One region of the Enterovibrio paralichthyis genome, then DNA from elsewhere that is predicted to be linked to it. Evidence: predicted binding sites of a transcription regulator. Region 1 holds the regulator's gene; the other holds the start of a gene.
The links. Region 1 encodes PurR, which represses purine synthesis genes. Its sites were predicted from a motif close to TNANGNAAACGTTTNCNTNA; they were not measured.

Region 1 (3,708 bases):
TCAGCTCTGCAGACGCAGCGGCGCGTGGCATCAAGTCTGGCGATCTGGTACGCGTGTTTAACGACCGTGGTCAGGTACTGGCAGGTGCAGTCGTGACTGACGACTACAAAGCAGGCGTTTGTCGTATCGAAGAAGGTGCATGGTACTCTCCGCTGGAAGGTGGCAAGCCAGGTACCCTGTGTACTTACGGCGATCCAAACGTACTGACCATGGATATCGGTACTTCTAAGCTGGCTCAGGCAACTTCTGCGCACACCGCACTGGTTGAGATTGAGAAATTCACCGGCAAAGTACCCGCAGTCACTGGCTTCAGCGGCCCGACTGAAGTTAGCGATGTTAACCCACTGTTCCCAGCGATGGATATCGCATAAGAGACAGTGTGAAGAAAAAGGGCAGCTAAGCTGCCCTTTTTTACTCTAACTTATATACACTTGAAGGGCTTATACCCAAGTGTCCTCTTTCTACAGGCTGCTTGGGTATACACTCTAACGCTTATCGAAAAACGGAATGACAATGCAAGAATTTATTGCCATTAACGAGCAACGTGCCGAATTCTACTGGTGGATGTCATCACTGTTCGCCACCGAGTTAACGCAGGACGACCTGAACAACTACCACGGCGCTGACATGGATAACTATTTCTCCGTGCTGGCCATGACAGGCGAACTGAGTACACCCGTAGCCGGGCTTCGTGAAGCACTGGCAAAACTGAAAACACGTCAGGATGCCCAACTGGAGCTGGCGGCCGATTTCTGCGGCCTGTTCCTGAGCACGCCGAAAACCGGTGCCCTGCCCTACGCCTCTATCTATATTGGCGAATCTGGTCTTTTGAATGACAAGCCAGCGCAGGAAATGGGTAAATGGATGGAAAGTTACGGCATTGCCCAGCGTAAAGATTTCAACGAACCTTTCGACCATCTGGCCGTGGTTTTGGATTTCATGGGTAATCTCGTCATTCTGGCAAATAAAGAAGAAGACGAAGAAAAACAAGAAGCGGTGATGCAAGAGCAACAGCGTTTTCTGGAAACCATGGTGATGCCTTGGATTGAACAATTCCAAAGCACCCTTAACCAGTTTGACCAATTTGGCTTCTATAAAGCGGCAGGTAATCTGCTGGTCAGCTTTATCAAACTGGACTTAGCCTTCCTCAAAGGCGAATAAATTATTTACCCAAACAATCAGCCGGGTTATTACCCGGCTTTTTTATTTTAAAGAATTCATTTAGCTAGCCCGAAATTGCTTGACCACCATCAAGCTTATTTACCTTGCTGAAATAGAATAATTGCGACAAGTGGCGGTAGCCATTAAACTGTGAACGCAAGCGATTGGCATTGAGATATTTCCTGAGAATTACACCAGACTCAAGTAACTGCCTCGCGAGATTGCCCTGCCCCCAATTGCCGTTATCCGGCCCTGTGCATACAGCATCATGGTTTGCATTGATATCGGGGAATGAAGCGCATCTCCCAAGCTAAATGAACCTGAAGCCGGTGACATAGCCGGAATTGTACGCCGCTGATTGAAAGCGGCGTAAACATGTGCAGCACCTGACAATTCATACGCTGCCAATGAAAACGATAAGAAGATTACCGAATGGCAACAATTAAAGACGTCGCTCGTCTCGCAGGTGTCTCGACCACCACCGTTTCGCACGTGATCAATAAGACACGTTTTGTGGCCGAGAACACCACTACAAAAGTATGGGCGGCAGTTGATGAACTGAATTACGCACCAAGCGCCGTCGCGCGCAGTCTGAAATGTAACTCTACCCGCACCATTGGCATGCTGGTAACCAAATCCACAAACCCATTCTTTGCGGAAGTGGTACATGGCGTTGAAGAATATTGCTACAACGAAGGCTACACCCTGATCCTTTGTAACACCGAAGGCAACCTGGCAAAACAGCGCGATTACCTGCGCATGCTGGCTGAGAAGCGCGTTGATGGCCTGTTGGTTATGTGTTCAGACCTGAATGAAGAACTGCTGGCACTGCTGGAGAAAAAAGCGGATCTGCCAATGGTCGTGATGGACTGGGGTACCCAGCACGTGAATACCGACTGTATTCAGGATAACGCTGAGCTGGGTGGCTACATTGCGACGAAACATTTCATCGAAAACGGCCACACCAAAATCGGTTGTATCTCCGGCCAAATGGACAAACTGACCTGCCAGGAGCGCCTGCAAGGTTTCCGCCGTGCGTTGGAAGAAGCCGGTTTGACCTATCACCCTGAGTGGATTGTTGAAGCAGACTTTGAATGTGACTCAGCAGTTGAGGCGACAAATAAGCTGATCGCGCAGAAAGACCGCCCTACGGCTGTGTTCTGCTTTAACGACATCATGGCGTTGGCGGCAATCAGTACGTTCAGACAAGCCGGTTTGGATGTGCCGAACGACATTTCTGTGATTGGCTACGACAACATTGATCTGGCAGGCTTCTTCTCGCCGCCTTTGACGACCATCCACCAGCCGAAAAACCGACTGGGTAAAACCGCCATCAAGTTGCTGATGGAGCGTTTGGCGAACAAAGAAAACAAGCAACAAATTTTCGAAATGCAGCCAGAACTGGTGGTGCGCCGTTCAGTGAAAAACTTGAACAACTAATCGGCGCACTTCGTGCAAAATTACATCAAAAAGCCCGAGATTACACTCGGGCTTTTTTGTTTTTTGCAAGTTTTATGAAAATTGGAATCTTATTGTTGCGACAAAGCTCAAAATCGCTAAAATGCCCAGTTTTCTAGTGCTACCCTTATTCAGATTAACGAATTGGGTGAAACGGACAAAAATTCTTCTATAACAAGAGGAACCCTTTATTTTTAGACGTATCAATAACGCTCTATCTGAACCAAGATCACACTTTGCTAGACCAGCAATAACGACAAAATGACATGATTCGGTTAAGCTAAATCATGTTAAGAAAAGGCAAACCACGGCGAAAGCGTGGGACGCAAAGCTTCCGGCCTCACACCGACGATAACTTCAACGGTGATGGTAGCGGGGTTACCGATGACGTTAGCATTTCAAAGCCCGGTTCACCCGGTTCGTTGACAATTCTCTGAATTCGCTTTGCTACGTTACTCCTTGACCATTCATCCAGGAACGTATTGATTGAGAATAAGTCACATGGATAAACCTACTCTAAAAAACACACTGAAGTTCTTCGAATGTCTGGGCAAAATCAAATCCCGTTCTATGTTTGGCGGATTTGGTGTTTTTTGCGACGAGACAATGTTCGCGCTTGTCGTGAATGATCAGCTCCACCTTCGGGCAGGCAGCGGTAATCTGTCAGAATTCAAGAAACTGGCAATGACCCCATACGTTTACAAAAAACGTGGTTTTCCAGTTGTCACTAAATACTACGCTGTGCCCGAGAATTGGTGGGAACAGTCTGAACTCATGATGAGTCACGCCAAGAAGGCGCTGTCAATTTCCAGGGAAGATCAACAGGAAAAGAAGACGGCTGCGCCTACACGTATCAAAGATCTTCCCAACCTTCGCCTAGCAACAGAACGCATGCTAAAAAAAGCAGGAATCGACTCTGTCGAAGAACTGCAGCGTGCGGGCGCAGTGCGTGCTTATAAAGCGCTACAAGAGTCACACAGCGATAACCTGAGTATCGAGCTTTTGTGGGCACTCGAAGGTGCAATTGAGGGGAAACACTGGTCTGTCATCACTCCACAGCGCCGCAATGAACTGTTAGAAACACTCCAA
Region 2 (3,708 bases), on a different contig from region 1:
TCGTCACTCACAGTGATAGTTTGCAGATCTTCAAGGTTGTCTGCCGTATCGCTGGTAATGGCTTCTTCATTCATCTGCTCATAACCCACAATACTCTGGTAGTAACGGCGGATATTTTCCACGTAGCTCAGGGCTTCATAACCGCGGGCATAGCCGTAGCGGGTCTGTTTGTAGTACTGGCGCTTGGCCAGGAGTGGCAGGCGTTGTTTCACGTCCGCCCAGGAGTCGGGGTTGCCGCCCTGTGCTTTGGTCAGCCTGCGCGCATCCATCATGTGGCCAAAACCAATGTTGTAGGAAGCCAGTGCAAACCAGATTTTCTCATTCGGGTTAATGCTCTCCGGTACACGGTGCAACATCATACGCAGGTATTCCGCGCCACCTCTGATACTTTGCTCCGGATCCAGACGGTTTTTCACGCCCACGGATTTGGCGGTCGGCAGCGTCAGCATCATCATGCCGCGTACACCCGTTGGCGAAATGGCTCGGGGGTTCCAGTGTGATTCCTGGTAGGAGAGGGCAGCCAGCAAACGCCAGTCGAATTCGTCGGCGTATTTTTTGAACAGCGGTTCCCATTTCGGCAGCTTGGTGTCGATGGCGCGCAGGAAGGCGCGGGTGTCGACAAAATCAAAGCTGTCGATATGGCCGAAGTACTTCTCTTCCAGCGACGCCAGTTCGCCGTTTTGCGCTTTCTTACCGAAAAATTCAATCATTAGCGCGTAGACACTGTCGTCCTGCATTTTCTTCATGAACCAGGCTACAGGCTCGTCTTCGGTCAGCTCAAGCGCGACGGTGATTTCCGGGTGGGTGCGCTGCACCAGGGCAATATCAACAGAATCGGCGATGGTGAAATCCAGTTTACCGTCGGCAACCTGTTTTAGCAGTTCATCGTCATCAGTGTCTTTGACGCTTTCCCAGATAAGATCAGGGTACTCACGCTGGATGGCTTGAAGGGTCAGGGCATGGCTGGAGCCTTCCACCACAGCAACACGCGCACCGTCTTTGTTCAGTTCGGTCAGGTTACGCGGACGCCAGTGGCCGTTTTTGTACACCAGTTGCTGGCTGACATAGTAATACGCAGGCCCCGGACGGAAATGATCCAGCCGGTCTTTGGTGATGGTCAGGCCCGCTGCAATGATATCTACATCGCCGCGCTCAAGAGCAGGGAAAAGGCCGGAAAGGGTATAGGCCGGCTGCATTTCGAGTTTCACGCCAAGGCTTTGGGCAAACTGGGTGGCGAGCTCGTAGTCCAGACCGGTTGGGCCATCAGCCCCGATATAGTAAGAAAGCTGGTTATTGAGGGTACCGACTCGCAACACGCCACGATCGCGAATTTTTTCCAGCTCGGTTCTGTCGTCAAATTTCCATTCACAACCGGAAAGAAACAGCACCAGAAACAGCCCGGCAAGCAGTTGGTAGATTCGTTTTACTGCGTTCTCGTTCAAAAAGTTATGCTCACTCGTATTTCGTAGCGCCTGTTATATCAAAGCTGGCTTGATGCGAAAAGTTCAGGCGATAGCGTTACTTGCGGATTTGCTCAGCTTAGCGACAGATTATGCGGGGTAAAAAAAGTTACGCAAACGGTTGCGTCAAGTGTTACGTCGCTCACTTTTTTCCCCTATAATAGCGCCCCGAAGCCGATGGAAGTGATATCGGCGTAGCGCGGTGATTGACTCAATATTATTGAAATCATTGCGTTAGGCCAATATCACTTTAATTCACCCGCTAATCGAGAGACGTACGCACATGGAAATTTTGCGTGGTTCCCCCGCTCTGTCTGAGTTTCGTGTTCAAAAACTGCTGGAAAGCTGTAAAGCGAACCAATTACCTGTTATCAGCCTCTATGCAGAGTATATCCATTTTGCCGATCTTAGCGCGCCGCTAAGTGACAGTGAGCAACAAAAGCTCGATAGCCTGCTCACTTATGGGCCGACTATTGCAGAGCATGCGCCAACCGGCACCCTTTTCCTTGTTACCCCTCGTCCTGGCACCATTTCCCCTTGGTCTTCCAAAGCCACCGACATTGCCCGTAACTGTGGCCTGAGCCAAATCAAGCGCCTGGAGCGCGGTACGGCGTACTACGTTGAACTGTCTACTGACCTTTCAGACGAACAGCAAAAAACGCTGTCTGGCCTTTTGCACGACCGCATGATGGAAGTGATTTTCGCAAACCTGAACGATGCGGCAGCACTGTTTAAGACTGCAACACCGGCACCGATGACGGCTGTGGATGTGCTGACTGGTGGCCGCGAGGCGTTGGAAAAAGCCAACGTGGAACTGGGTCTGGCGCTGGCGGATGATGAAATCGATTATCTGGTGGAAAGCTTCACCAAGCTTGGCCGCAACCCGAACGACATCGAACTGATGATGTTTGCCCAGGCCAACTCTGAGCACTGCCGCCATAAGATTTTCAACGCAGACTGGACCATCGATGGTGTTGAACAGCCAAAGAGCCTGTTCAAGATGATCAAAAACACCTTCGAGCACAACAGCGAATATGTGCTGTCAGCATACAAAGATAACGCTGCTGTAATGGAAGGTTCGAACGTTGGCCGTTTCTTCCCGAATCCTGAATCACGCCAGTACGATTACCATCAGGAAATGGCGCACATCCTGATGAAAGTGGAAACCCACAACCACCCAACGGCGATTTCACCATGGCCAGGCGCATCAACCGGTTCAGGTGGTGAAATCCGTGACGAAGGCGCAACCGGTATCGGCGGTAAGCCAAAAGCGGGTCTGGTGGGCTTCACGGTTTCTAATTTGCGTATTCCGGGTTTTGAGCAGCCTTGGGAAACGGATTTTGGTAAACCAAACCGCATTGTTAACGCACTAGATATCATGCTGGAAGGCCCGCTGGGCGGCGCTGCATTTAACAACGAATTCGGCCGTCCAAACCTGCTCGGCTACTTCCGTACTTATGAAGAAAAAGTCACCTCGCACAACGGCGAAGAAGTGCGTGGTTACCACAAGCCAATCATGATTGCAGGCGGCATGGGCAACATCCGTGACCAGCACGTACAGAAAAAAGAAATCCCAGTCGGCGCGAAGCTGATTGTTTTGGGTGGCCCGGCGATGAACATCGGTCTGGGTGGCGGTGCAGCTTCTTCTATGGCTTCTGGCCAGTCCACTGAAGACTTGGATTTTGCGTCTGTTCAGCGTGAAAACCCGGAAATGGAACGCCGCTGTCAGGAAGTGATCGACCGTTGCTGGCAGCTTGGCGAGCAAAACCCGATTGCGTTTATCCACGACGTAGGCGCGGGCGGTATTTCGAATGCCCTGCCTGAGCTGGTGGATGACGGTGAGCGCGGCGGTAAATTCCAGCTGCGTGATGTACCGAATGACGAGCCTGGCATGAGCCCACTGGCAATCTGGTGTAACGAATCGCAAGAGCGCTATGTGATGGCGGTTGCGCCAGAAAACATGGACGTGTTCGATGCGATTTGTAAACGTGAACGTGCGCCGTATGCAGTGGTGGGTGAGGCGACAGAAGAGCGTCACCTGACGCTGGAAGACAGCCACTTCGACAACACACCCATCGACATGCCAATGGATATTCTGCTTGGCAAGCCACCGAAAATGCACCGCGACGTGACGTCGCTGAAAGTGGAAGGTCAGGCGATCAGCCGCGACGGTATCGACATCGAAGAAGCGACCCAGCGTGTGCTGCGTTTGCCTTCTGTGGCGGAGAAGACATTCCTTATCACCATC

Region 2: a site for PurR is predicted at 1,570-1,589, ahead of purL (phosphoribosylformylglycinamidine synthase). Genes of this name have one in related genera too.

What each region holds. Positions count from the first base shown of each region.
Region 1 covers NZ_JAHUTS010000017.1:15,703-19,410, forward strand. The annotation lists gene torA (trimethylamine-N-oxide reductase TorA) at 1-371, shown strand, start outside; gene torD (molecular chaperone TorD) at 514-1,161, shown strand; gene purR (HTH-type transcriptional repressor PurR) at 1,594-2,601, shown strand; cyclic di-GMP riboswitch class I at 2,909-3,005, shown strand; gene KU854_RS17505 (TfoX/Sxy family DNA transformation protein) at 3,121-3,708, shown strand, end outside.
Region 2 covers NZ_JAHUTS010000011.1:138,864-142,571, forward strand. The annotation lists gene mltF (membrane-bound lytic murein transglycosylase MltF) at 1-1,442, opposite strand, end outside; gene purL (phosphoribosylformylglycinamidine synthase) at 1,744-3,708, shown strand, end outside.